DNA from 3 places in the Phreatobacter aquiterrae genome. Region 2 is predicted to be linked to each of the others. Evidence: predicted binding sites of a transcription regulator. Region 2 holds the regulator's gene; each other region holds the start of a gene.
The links. The regulator LexA, encoded in region 2, represses DNA repair genes until DNA is damaged. The targets are predictions, from matches to a motif close to TGTTCNNNNTGTGTTCNG.
Positions count from the first base shown of each region.

Region 1: ACJ4V0_RS12335 (ATP-dependent helicase) is a predicted target of LexA. The motif match lies at 1,984-2,001, and genes of this name have one in related genera.
Region 3: ACJ4V0_RS14925 (PA0069 family radical SAM protein) is a predicted target of LexA. The motif match lies at 1,485-1,502, and genes of this name have one in related genera.

Region 1 is NZ_JBJPHW010000007.1:94,468-98,599, forward strand. Features, by position in the region: gene ACJ4V0_RS12335 (ATP-dependent helicase) at 1-1,973, opposite strand, end outside; gene ACJ4V0_RS12340 (L,D-transpeptidase) at 2,158-2,781, opposite strand; gene ACJ4V0_RS12345 (Hsp33 family molecular chaperone) at 3,101-4,069, shown strand; gene ACJ4V0_RS12350 (PaaI family thioesterase) at 4,073-4,132, opposite strand, start outside.
Region 2 is NZ_JBJPHW010000013.1:87,651-91,782, forward strand. Features, by position in the region: gene ACJ4V0_RS18290 (ComEC/Rec2 family competence protein) at 1-2,283, shown strand, start outside; gene lexA (transcriptional repressor LexA) at 2,277-2,969, opposite strand; gene ACJ4V0_RS18300 (molybdopterin molybdotransferase MoeA) at 3,079-4,132, opposite strand, start outside.
Region 3 is NZ_JBJPHW010000009.1:143,149-147,280, reverse strand. Features, by position in the region: gene metF (methylenetetrahydrofolate reductase [NAD(P)H]) at 1-352, opposite strand, end outside; gene ACJ4V0_RS14930 (ArsR/SmtB family transcription factor) at 352-1,392, opposite strand; gene ACJ4V0_RS14925 (PA0069 family radical SAM protein) at 1,537-2,745, shown strand; gene ACJ4V0_RS14920 (VOC family protein) at 2,795-3,238, shown strand; gene rnhB (ribonuclease HII) at 3,540-4,132, shown strand, end outside.

The DNA.
Region 1 (4,132 bases), on a different contig from region 2:
AGGTCGTTGACGAAGCGGCTCGGCACCGTCGACTGCCACAGGCCGTGGATGCGCCGGTTGCCGGCAAAATAGATCTTCGCCCGCCGCCGCGCACGCGTGATGCCGACATAGGCGAGCCGCCGCTCCTCCTCGAGGCCTGCGCGACCGTTCTCGTCGAGCGAGCGCTGGTGTGGAAACAGGCCCTCCTCCCAGCCGGGAAGGAACACCGTCTCGAACTCGAGACCCTTGGCCGAGTGCAGCGTCATGATGGAGACGGCGTCCTCGGTCTCGCCCTCGCCGCGCGCCTCCGTGACGAGGGCGATGTGCTCAAGGAAACCGGCAAGGTTCTCGAACTCCTCCATCGAGCGGACGAGCTCCTTGAGGTTCTCGAGGCGCCCGGCGCCTTCCGCGGTCTTGTCCTTCTGCCACATCTCCGTGTAGCCGCTCTCGTCCAGCACGAGCTGGGCGAGCTCGGCATGGGGCATGGCCTCGATCTGTCCGGCCCAGCGGTCGAAATTGTCGATCAGGCCCTTCAGCGCATGCCGCGCCTTCGGCTTCATCTCCTCGGTCTCGGTGAGCGTGCGGGCGGCCTGCATGAGCGGCACACCCTGCGCACGCGCGTGGTCGTGGAGTTGCTGGAGCGTCGCATCGCCCAGCCCCCTTTTCGGGGTGTTGACGATGCGCTCGAAGGCGAGGTCGTCGGAGCTCTGGACGACGCAGCGCAGATAGGCCAGCGCGTCGCGGATCTCGAGGCGCTCGTAGAAGCGCGGTCCGCCGATGACGCGATAGGGCAGGCCGATGGTGATGAAGCGGTCCTCGAACTCGCGCATCTGGAACGATGCGCGCACCAGGATGGCGGTCTCGTTCAGCGCATGGCCCTGCCGCTGCAACTGCTCCAGCTCCTCGCCGACGGAGCGGGCCTCCTCCTCCGAATCCCAGACGGAGGTCAGCGTCGGCTTCTCGCCGTCCTCGCCGTCGGTGAACAGCGTCTTGCCCAGCCGCCCCTCGTTGTGGGCGATGAGATGGGCGGCAGCGGCGAGGATATGGCCGGTGGAGCGGTAGTTGCGCTCCAGACGGATGACCGTAGCGCCGGGAAAGTCCTTGTCGAAGCGCAGGATGTTGTCGACCTCGGCGCCACGCCAACCATAGATCGACTGGTCGTCGTCGCCGACGCAGCAGATGTTCTGCGGCCGGCCCTCCTGCCGCTGGGCGAGAAGCCGCAGCCACAGATACTGCGCGACGTTGGTGTCCTGGTACTCGTCGACCAGGATGAACTTGAACTTGCGCTGATACTCGGCCAGCACGCCCGGATTGTCGCGGAAGAGGCGGATGACCTCCAGCAGCAGATCGCCGAAATCGACGGCGTTCAGCACCTTCAGGCGCGCCTGGTAATCGGCATAGAGCTTGAGGCCGAGGCCGTTGGCATAGGCCGCCGCCTCGCCCGCCGGCACCTTGTCCGGGGTGAGCGCCCGGTTCTTCCAGCCGTCGATAGCGGAGGCCAGCACGCGAGCCGGCCAACGCTTTTCGTCGATGTCTTCGGCCTGGATGAGCTGCTTCAGGAGACGAATCTGGTCATCGGTATCGAGGATGGTGAAGCCGGGCTTCAGGCCGACGAGTTCGGCATGGCGGCGCAGGATCTTGACCCCGGTGGCGTGGAAGGTGCCGAGCCAGGGCATGCCCTCCACGGCCTCGCCAACCAGATGGGCGATGCGCTCCTTCATCTCGCGCGCCGCCTTGTTGGTGAAGGTGACGGCGAGGATCTCGGAAGGGAAGGCGCGGCGCTGGTTGAGGATATGGGCGATGCGGGTTGTCAGCACACGCGTCTTGCCGGTGCCCGCACCCGCCAGCACCAGCACCGGTCCGTCGAGTGTCTCCACCGCGGCCTGCTGTTCCGGGTTGAGGCCCGCCAGATAGCTGGCCGCGGCCTGGTTGCCGCGCGCCGCCATGGCGCGTTCGGCAAGGCTCGGCTGTCGCGGGGCGGCGGGGTCGGTCATGGGCGGGAAATGTTCCGATTCGGTTCTCCCCAAAATGGGGTGTCCCGCGGACAAAGCCAACCCGCCGGGGGGATCGGGCACAGCGTTGCAGCCGTTGCTGTCAGTCGGCGCGTGTAGCCCCGCTCGGAACGAAAAAGGCCGGCGTTTCCGCCGGCCTTCAAAGACACCCGAAAAGAGCGGGAAATCAGCGCAGCACGACGACCCGCGTGCCGACACGCACCCGGCTGTAGAGGTCGATGACATCGTCGTTGGTCAGGCGGAAGCAGCCCGAGGACACGGCGGTGCCGATCGTGTGGGGCTCGTTGGAGCCGTGGATGCGGTAGAGCGAGGAGCCGAGATAGAGGGCGCGGGCGCCGAGGGGATTATCCGGGCCGCCGGCCATGAAACGCGGCAGGTCGGGGCGGCGGCGCAGCATCTGGGCCGGCGGACGCCAGTCCGGCCACTCCGCCTTGCGCGTGATGGTCTGGTTGCCGCCCCAGGAGAAGCCCGGCCGGCCGACGCCGACGCCGTAGCGGACCGCGGTGCCGCCGGCCTGGACCAGATACAGGCGGCGCTCCTGCGTGTTGATGACGATGGTGCCGGGCGCATAGCGGCCGGTGAAGGCGACCGTCTCGCGCGGGATCGCCGAGACGCCGGTGCCCGGACGGGGACCGCCATCGGTGCGCGGCATCACCCGCATCGGCTGGTTGGTGGCGGGATCGATGATGACCTGGTCGCCGTAACCGAAATTCACGGTCTGGGCTGTCGCGGCGGCGCCCGAGAGGGCGAGCGCGACCGCGGTTGCGAGGATGGGCAGGAAGCGCCGCATGAATGCACCTTGCGAAGTTGACGATAGACGGATCGACCGCGAGCCGGCTGCAATCGGGACCGTCGGCACAGGGTTGGTGCGATAGAGCGTAATCACCTACCGTTACGCAATGGTAGCCGTTGCCGCAAAGCAGCAACAATCGCCTGTTTCAGGGCAGGTGTGACCGCCCCGCCACGGTTCTGCCGGCACCATCCTGTTGCGGACGCTGGTGTTTTCCGAACGCGGCCTCACGGAAACGTGATTCCGCGCCGCGGGGCGGCCGTGCTGCGGCGCCCCTCTCGCAATTCGGCGCGCGAGCCTTCATATAGGGCCGATGTCCATGATCCCTGATTTGACCGGCGGCGCAGACGATATCGTCGTGCCCTTCCAGGTCGACGAACTCGATCTCCGTGGCCGTGTCATCCGCCTTGGGCGCACGGCCGGCACCATCATCGAGCGCCACGGCTATCCCGCGCCGGTTGCGCGCGTCCTCGCGGAGGCCACCGCGTTGACGCTGCTGCTCGGCTCCGGCCTGAAGTTCGATGGCCGTCTCATCCTGCAAACGCAGACCGACGGCCCCGTCCGCATGGTCGTCGTCGACGTTGCGACGCCCGATCGGGTGCGGGCGCTCGCCCGCTTCGACGCCGAGGCGATTGAGGCGGCGACCGCCGCCGGTCGCGATGATCCGGCGGCGCTTCTCGGCACCGGGCAACTGGTCATGACCATCGACCAGGGCGGCGACATGCAGCGCTACCAGGGCATTGTGTCGCTCGACGGCCAGGGGCTCGAACAGGCCGCCGACCAGTATTTCCGCCAGTCCGAGCAGATCGACACGCGCGTGCGCCTCGCCGCAGCGGAGGAGTTCGTCGCCGGCGAAGGCGGCCTGCAGCGCACCTGGCGGGCCGGAGGCCTGCTCATCCAGTACCTGCCGCAGGCGGGGACGGAGGGGAGCCGCGATCTCTCCCCCGGCGACGCACCGGACGGAACCGTCCTGCCTGAACCGCACGAGGCCTGGGCCGAGGCAAGGGCGCTGACCGACACCATCGGGGACGATGAACTCGTCGACCGCACGCTGTCGCCGGAGCGCCTACTGTTCCGCCTGTTCCATGAACGCGGGGTGCGGGTGTTCGACGCCCAGGATGTGCGCGAGCATTGCACCTGCTCGCGGGAGCGCATCGAGGGCATCGTGAAGAGCTTCACGCCGGAGGAGCGTCACGACATGGTCGAGGACGGGCACATCACCGTCACCTGCGAATACTGCTCGACCAGCTACCGCTTCGCGCCGGTGGAGTTCGATCCGGCCGAGTGAGGCTCAGCCGGCGCCGGAGAACCGCCGGAAGGTTCCGACGCCGTCGGCGATGATATTGCCGTC
Region 2 (4,132 bases):
AAGGCGCGGGTCAAGGCCATCGCAGCGGCGACGGCCGCGCGGGCGCGGCCGGTCGCGACCGGATCGCTCCAACTCGCCTTCGGTGTCTGGTGGGAGCGCTTTGTCTCCTGGACCGCGCTCGAGCTCGATCGCGGTCGCGCCTTCCTGTTCCTGCCAGTGGCGTTCGGTGTCGGCGTCCTGCTCTACTTTGCCGCCCCGGACGAACCCTTGCCATGGGCGCCCGTGCCTCTCCTTGCCGCACTCGTCCTGATCGCCTGGCGCGCCAGACAGCGGCCCGTCGCCAGGCTGCTTACCACCGGATTCGCCGCCGTATTGGCCGGGTTTGCGGCGGGATCGCTGAAGACCTGGCTGATGACCCAGCCGCTGCTCGGCGCCGACAGTGGCGTGGTGCAGGTGCAGGCTTGGGTGGAAGCGGTGGAGCGGCGCGAGAGCGGCGAACGGCTGACCCTTCGCGTGCGATCGATCTCGCCCTTCTCAGGGGATGCGCCGTTCCGCATCCGTGTCACGAGCCGCGCCGCGACGGGTGCCGTCGTCGGGCGGCCCGTGAGCCTCGCCGCGAGATTGCGCCCGCCAGCCGACCCGGTCGCGCCGGGGCTCTACGATTTCGGCCGCGACGCCTTCTTCACCGGTGTCGGCGCCAGCGGCTTCGTGATCGGCAGGGTGGGGGAGGGGCAGGCTGGCGATCCACCGATCGGGGTCCGGTTGCGCGCCGGGCTCGATCATATCCGCACCAGGATCAGCGAGCGCATCCGGGCGGCCATTCCGGGACCGTCCGGCGCCATCGCCGACGCCCTGGTCAGCGGCAAGCGCGACGGCATACCCGAGGGCCTCAACGAGGCCATGCGCGTCGCGGGCCTCTACCACATCCTGTCGATCTCCGGCTTTCATATGGCGCTGGTCGCCGCCCTCGTCTTCGCGGTCGTGCGCGGCGGCCTGACGCTGGTGCCCTCCCTCGCGCTGAAGCGCCACGTGAAGGCGTGGGCTGCTGTGGTAGCACTGGTGGTGTCGACCGGCTATCTCGTGATCTCCGGAGCCGAGGTCGCGACGCAGCGATCGTGGATCATGATCGCCGTCGTCCTGATCGGTGTCGCCCTGGACAGAGGGGCGCTGACGTTGCGCACGCTGGCAATCGCCGCTCTCGCCGTGCTGGCCATCGCGCCGGAGAGCCTTCTGGGACCGAGCTTCCAGATGTCGTTCGCGGCGACGCTGGCGCTGGTCTCTGGATACGTCACCCTGCGCCCCTGGGCCGAACGGCAGGCGTCAGACCCCGGGGGACTCGGCCGCACTCTTCTTCTGGTGACCAACGGCGTGATCGGGCTCGCCGCAAGCTCGTTTGTCGCATCCCTCGCCACCACGCCCTATGCCGCCTTCCACTTTAACACGGTCCATCTCTACGGCGTCGCAGGCAATCTGCTCGGCGCACCCATCGTCGAGTTCATCGTCATGCCGCTGGAGATCCTGGCGCTGCTGCTGTGGCCGTTCGGCTGGGACAAACCTGTCTGGGCGCTGGCCGGCCTCGGCATCGACCTTTTCGTGCGCGTCGCCGAATGGGTAGCGTCATGGCCGGGTGGCCGGATCATCGTCCCGTCCGCGCGGCCTGCGGGCCTTCTCGTCCTGTCCTTCGGAATGATCCTCGTCGCCGCCCTGTCGACGCCACTGCGGTGGACGGGCGTGCCGCTCGTGGTGCTCGGTCTTGCCCTGGCGCCCGGGGGTGATCGCGCCGCAATCATCATCGACGGGGAAGGATCGACGGTCGCCGCGCGGGGTCAGGACGGGACGCTGCGCGTCGTCTCGCCGCGCGGAAACCGCTTCGCGGTGCAGCGCTGGCTGCATGCGGAAGGTGACGCACGCAACGCGGCGGACGACACCGTCACGGCGGGTGTTACCTGCGATTCGCTCGGATGTGCCATGAGCCTGCCGGGCGGAGGCCGGATCGCCGTGCCACGCCATTCCGATGCGGTGGCGGACGATTGCCGCGAGGCCCGCATTGTCGTGACGCGCTATCCGGCGCCGCCGACATGCGCGGCCATGGTCGTGGATCTCAAAGCCCTGGCCTGGACGGGCGCTGTCCGCCTCTATCGCGATGGCGATCGCTGGCGGATCGAGGCCGCGCGGCCGGAAGGGGTCATGCGGCCCTGGTTCAGACCGCGGCCCGCCGTCGCAGCCGCCCCTGCGCTGCTGCGGATGCCGGACACCGCGCGCCAGACCCCGCAGTCGGACACAAACGACGCCGAGCCTGATACCGCGCCCCCGCACGAGGCCGATATAGAGCCGGCTCAGTAACGCCGAATCAATCCCACCAGCTTGCCCTGGATACGCACGCGGTCCGGACCGAGAACGCGGGTCTCGTAAGCCGGGTTGGCGGCCTCGAGCGCGATCGACGTGCCGCGCCGGCGCAGGCGTTTCAGGGTCGCTTCCTCGTCATCGATGAGTGCCACGACGATGTCCCCGGTCTCAGCGCTGTCGCCCTTCCGGATCAGCGCCAGATCACCTTCGAGAATGCCCGCCTCGATCATCGAATCACCCCTGACTTCAAGGGCATAGTGCTCGCCGCGCGTGAGCATCTCCGGAGGGATCGATACAGTCGACATGCGTGACTCGATGGCCTCACGCGGCACGCCGGCCGCGATCCGTCCCATCAGCGGCACGGCGACCGGCATCACGGTCTCGTCGTCGGAGGACGATGGCCGTGCCCGGCCGAGCGACCCTTCGATGACGCTGGGCGAGAACTTGCCACGCGCCGGGCCAGCCGACTGCTCCGGCTGCCGGATCACCTCAAGGGCGCGCGCCCTGTTTGGTAGCCGGCGAATGAAACCGCGCTCCTCAAGCGCGGTGATCAGCCGATGGATGCCGGACTTCGATCGCAGGTCCAGCGCTTCCTTCATCTCGTCGAAGGACGGCGGCACACCACTCTCCTGAAGGCGCTCCTGGATGAAGCGAAGGAGTTCGTGTTGCTTGCGCGTCAGCATCGGTTTCCGTCCTCGATTGTAACCGGTCCGACTCGACCGAACAGATCATGAACAATCACTATCTGTTCTTTATGTGTTCCGCAACTCTTGAGATTTCGTAAAGCGCCAATCAGCGATCGAGCCGCAGGATGCGGCACTTGTCGCCCGCCTGTGCCGCTGGCGCATGCGGTGCGCGCAGGATCAGCGCATCGGATTCGGCCAGCACACGGATCATGGATGAATCCTGGATCGCGGAGGGCGTGGCGATGAGCCGCCCCTGGTCATGGGTCAGGCGGGCGCGCAGATGGTCGGCGCGCAGGTCGTTGGCCGGGACATCGGCGCCGAGGATCGCCTCCTCGCCGGCTGCGGTGTCGTCAGGCTGCCCCCCGAGCCGGCGCAGCAGCGGCAGGAGAAAGAGCATGGCGCAGACGAAGGAGGCGACCGGATTGCCGGGCAGGCCGAGCAGCCTCATCGGGCCGAGATCGGCCATCAGCAGGGGTTTTCCGGGGCGCATGGCGATCTTCCAGAAGCCGAGTGCGGCCCCCTCGGCGGCAATCACTTCCCGCATCAGGTCGTATTCACCGACGGAAGCGCCGCCCGAGGTGACGAGGACGTCATGGCCGGTAAGACGCGCCTGGCGGACGCGGTCGAGCGTTGCGTCGAGCCGGTCCGGCGCTATGCCGAGATGCGTCGGCAGGCCGCCGGCCCGGTGGACGATCGCAGCAAGCGCCAGCGCATTGGACGACACGATCTGCCCGGGCGCGGGAGCCGTTCCAGGCTCGACCAGTTCGTCACCCGTCGACAGGATGGCGACGCGCGGCTTCCGGTGGACAGGCACCATCGCGTGGTTCATCGCCGCGGCAAGCGCCAGCCGGCGCGGGTTCATCGGCGTTCCCGCCGTCAGGCCGGTTTCGCCGGCGGCGAAATCGAGACCCCGGCGACGGATGAAACGCCCGGCATTTCCGGCGACCGGGATGGCGACGGTTTCGCCATCGCGTTCGGCGTCCTCCTGCATCACCACCATGTCGGCGCCGCCCGGTACCGGTGCGCCGGTGAAAATGCGCACAGCCGTTCCGGCCTCAACGGTTCCTGCGAACGCATGGCCGGCCGCGGCCTCGCCGATGACCGTGAGACGTCCGGGAAGGTCCGCCGCGCGCACCGCGTATCCGTCCATCGACGAGACG
Region 3 (4,132 bases), on a different contig from region 2:
CGCCGCCGACCGGGTCGCCGCGCAGCGCCACGATGTGGCGCACGCCCGCAGACCAGTAGTCGCGGATGACCTCGTTGACCTGGTCCCTGGTGGCGGCGACGCAGGTCAGATGCGCCGCAGGCTTCAGGGCGGTTTCCTTGATGATGCGGGCGACTGTGGCATGGGTCCGCTCTCGGGTGGAGCCGCCGGCCCCATAGGTCACCGAGACGAAGGAGGGCTCGAGCGGCGCGAGGCGCTCGATCGAGTCCCACAGCGTCGCCTCCATCTCGTCGGTCTTCGGCGGGAAGAACTCGAACGAGACCTTGAGGCGCGAGCGCGAAACGTAGCGGCTGGGCTTGTAGGCGGAGGACATCAGGCGACCTCGATGGCTTCTGCCGCCGGCAGGGCCGGGGCGTCGGTGATGATGCGCGGGTCGCGGCCGACCCAGATGGAAACGGTGAGCTTGTCGCCGCCGGACGTCTCCGGCGCGAGGTTCTGGAAGCGGACGGGGGTCAGCCCGGCGGCGGCCATCCAGCCCTCGACGATGTCGCGCGAGAAGCCGAGACGGCGGTGGGCCTGCGCCTCGCGCAGGAATTCCTGCTCGTGCGGCGCGAAGTCGACGACGACCAGCCGGCCACCGGGACGCAGCACCCTTGCGGCCTCGCGGATGGCGCGGGCGCCGTCGTCGAGAAAATGCAGGACCTGGTGGATGATCACGGCGTCATAGGCATCGCGCGGCAGAGCCAGCGAGTAGATGTCGCCGGTGCGCACCGAACAGTGGCGGATGCCGGCGCGATCGAGGGCGGCGCGGGCCAGCGTCAGCATCTCGGGGCTGGCGTCGATGCCGAGGCCGCGGTCGATCTCGGGGGCAAAGAGCTCCAGCATGCGCCCCGTGCCGGTGCCAAGGTCGAGCAGCGACCGCAGCGGCGCGCCGGACAGCGCATCCCGGACAGCCTTCTCCACCCGCTCCTCGGGAACGTGGAGGGCGCGCAGGCGGTCCCAGTCGGCGGCGTGGCGGCGGAAGAAGGCCTGCGCTTCCGCCGAGCGCTTGGCGCGCACCTCGGCGAGCCGCTCGCGGTCGCTGGCGAGGATGGCGTCGGTCGGGTCGACGAGCGCCACGAGAGCCCCGACCGTGCGGGATCCGGCGCCCTCCCCGGCGGCCCGGAAAAAGGCCCAGGAGCCCTCCTTGACCCGCTCGACGAGGCCGGCCTCCAGCAGCAGTTTCAGGTGGCGGGAGATTCGCGGCTGCGATTGGCCGAGAATATCGACCATGTCGGTGACGGTCAGTTCGGCCTCGGCCAGCAGCGCCAGCAGACGCAGGCGCGTCGGCTCCCCGACGGCGCGCAGCACAGCGACCGCGTCGTCGAAGGCATAGGCCGCCAGAGGCGTCCTCGAAGGTTTGGCGAAGGAGATCGTCACAGGCCCCACTCACATATAAAGATATCTTTATGCCCGTTCGGCGCCCAAGGCAAGGGGCAGGTTCGGCCTCCTGCGACAAAGCCAGATGTTCTCTTTTTGTTCTTGACCGTAACGCTCCCTTGAGCTATTTTGCCTAGCATGCCCCGTTCCCTCGCCACCAAGCCCATCGACGATCTCGCCGACCGGCTGAACGCCGGCGGACTGGAGGCGGCCGCAGCGCGGATCTTCGCCACACGGACGGCCCGGGCGCTGGACTTTTCCTCCGGTCCCGGCGTCGGGGACGAGCGGCGGCGCGGCCGCGGCACGCTCACCAACGCCTCGGGCCGGTATGAGACCGAGATCCGCGAGGCGGTTGACGACGGCTGGGGCTCGCTGGAGGAGTTGCCGCCGCTCGCCACCACGGTGACGGAGGAAAAGGCCAAGCGGATCATCACCCGCAACGACTCGCCGGATCTCTCCTTCGATCGCTCCATCAACCCCTATCGCGGCTGCGAGCACGGCTGCGCCTACTGCTTCGCCCGCCCGACCCACGCCTATATGGGGCTGTCGCCCGGCCTCGACTTCGAGACGCGCCTGTTCGCCAAGCCCAATGCGCCGGAGTTGCTCGAAAAGGAACTCGCCGCGCCCGGCTACCTGCCGCGCACCATCGCGCTCGGCACCAATACCGACCCCTACCAGCCGATCGAGAAGCAGTGGATGCTGACGCGGCGCATCCTGGAGGTGCTGGAGGCGGCGAACCATCCCGTCGGCATCGTCACCAAGAACCACTTGGTCACCCGCGACATCGACATCCTCTCCCGCATGGCGGCGAAAGGCCTCGCCAAGGTGGCGCTGTCGGTGACCACCCTCGACCGCAAGCTGGCGCGGTCGCTCGAGCCGCGCGCCTCCACCCCGACGAAGCGGCTTGAGGCGATCCGGCTCCTCTCGGCAGCCGGCATTCCAGCCGCCGTTCTGGTGGCCCCGATCATCCCCGCGGTGAACGATGCCGAGATCGAACGCATCCTCGACGCGGCCTGGCACATGGGGGCGCGGGAGGCGGGCTATGTGCTGCTCCGCCTGCCGCACGAGATCCGCGACCTGTTCCGCGAATGGCTGGTGGCGAACCGGCCGGACGCTGCCCGGCACGTCCTCTCGCTCGTCCAGCAGACCCGCGGCGGCAAGGACTATGACGCGACCTTCCACCTCAGGCAGAAGGGCACCGGCCCCTTCGCCTGGATGATCGGCCGCCGGTTCGAGGTGGCGCGCGAACGCCTCGGCTTCAACAAGCGGACGCTGCGACTGGAGACGCGGCACTTCACCCCGCCGGCGCGCAAGGGCGCCGCCGCCGAGCAGCTGAGCCTGTTCTAGGAAACGGCATCTTGGGTGGCGGCCGCGGGCCACCCTCACAGGAGATCCCATGACCGCGACCCACCCTGCCGCCATTGCCCTCGTCACGCTCGGCGTCGCCGACCTTCCCCGCGCCACCCGGTTCTATCAGGCGCTCGGCTTCGCCCTGTCGCGCTCGCAGAGCCAGACAAGCGTCAGCTTCTTCCGCGCCGGCGGCGTGGTGCTCGCCCTCTTCGGCCGGGCGGCGCTGGCTGAGGATGCCCAACTCGGCGACACACCGCGGGGGCCGTTCGGCGGCATCACGCTCGCCCGCAACCTTCCGTCGAAGGCGGCCGTCGACACCGCCTTCGCCGACGCGCTCGCGGCCGGCGCCACGGCACTCAAGCCTCCACAGGATGTCTTCTGGGGCGGCTATTCCGGCTATGTCGCCGACCCCGACGGCCACCCCATCGAACTGGCCTGGAACCCCTTCTTCCCGCTGCGCGAGGATGGATCGATCGACCTGCCGATGTAGATGGCCCCGACAGCGGGCGGGGGTCTCGGCCCGGCCGTGGTCCGGGCGGGCCGCGGTCACGGGTGGCGAAGGGGTGGGGAGCGGAAGTCGCGGGGGCGGCGCCACGGCGCCCGCCTTGAATCGGCACATGAAGGCGTTGAATCGGATTGTCGACCGGCGGAATCAGGCCCTAAGCCGTCAAGCACAAGTCACTGATCCTGCTCGCCATTTCATCCCTCACTTGAATCGGAACAAAAGGCCCGCCACCTGCCATCCCGATACCATCCCTTGCCCGTGCAGCGCGTTTCGGCGAGACAGCGGCATGGCCCAGCCGATTCCCACCTTCGCCGTCGAAGCCCGCGCCATCGCGCAGGGCTTCACCCCGGTCGCCGGGGTCGACGAGGCCGGCCGCGGGCCGCTCGCCGGCCCGGTCGTCGCCGCCGCGGTCATCCTCGACCCAAGGGCGGTTCCCGCGGGCCTCGCCGATTCCAAGATGCTGGACGAGGCCAGCCGCGAGTCTCTCTACGATGCTATCTCGGCGAGTGCCCTCGCCTGCGCCATCGCCTCCGCCTCAGCCATCCGGATCGACGCGACGGACATCCGCAAGGCGACGCTGCACGCCATGTCGAGGGCGGTCGCAGCCCTCTCTCTTCCCGCCCGGCACGTGCTCGTCGATGGGCGCGACGTGCCGCCCCTGCCGCTCGGCATCACCGGCGAGGCCATCGTCGACGGCGACGCGCTGGTGCTCTCGATCGCCGCCGCCTCGGTCCTCGCCAAGGTCCATCGCGACCGGCTGATGCGCCATGTCGACTTCGCCCATCCGGGCTACGGCTTCGCGATCCACAAGGGTTACGGGACGAAGGCGCACCGCGAGGCCATCGCCGTCAAAGGCCCGTGCGAGCATCACCGCATGAG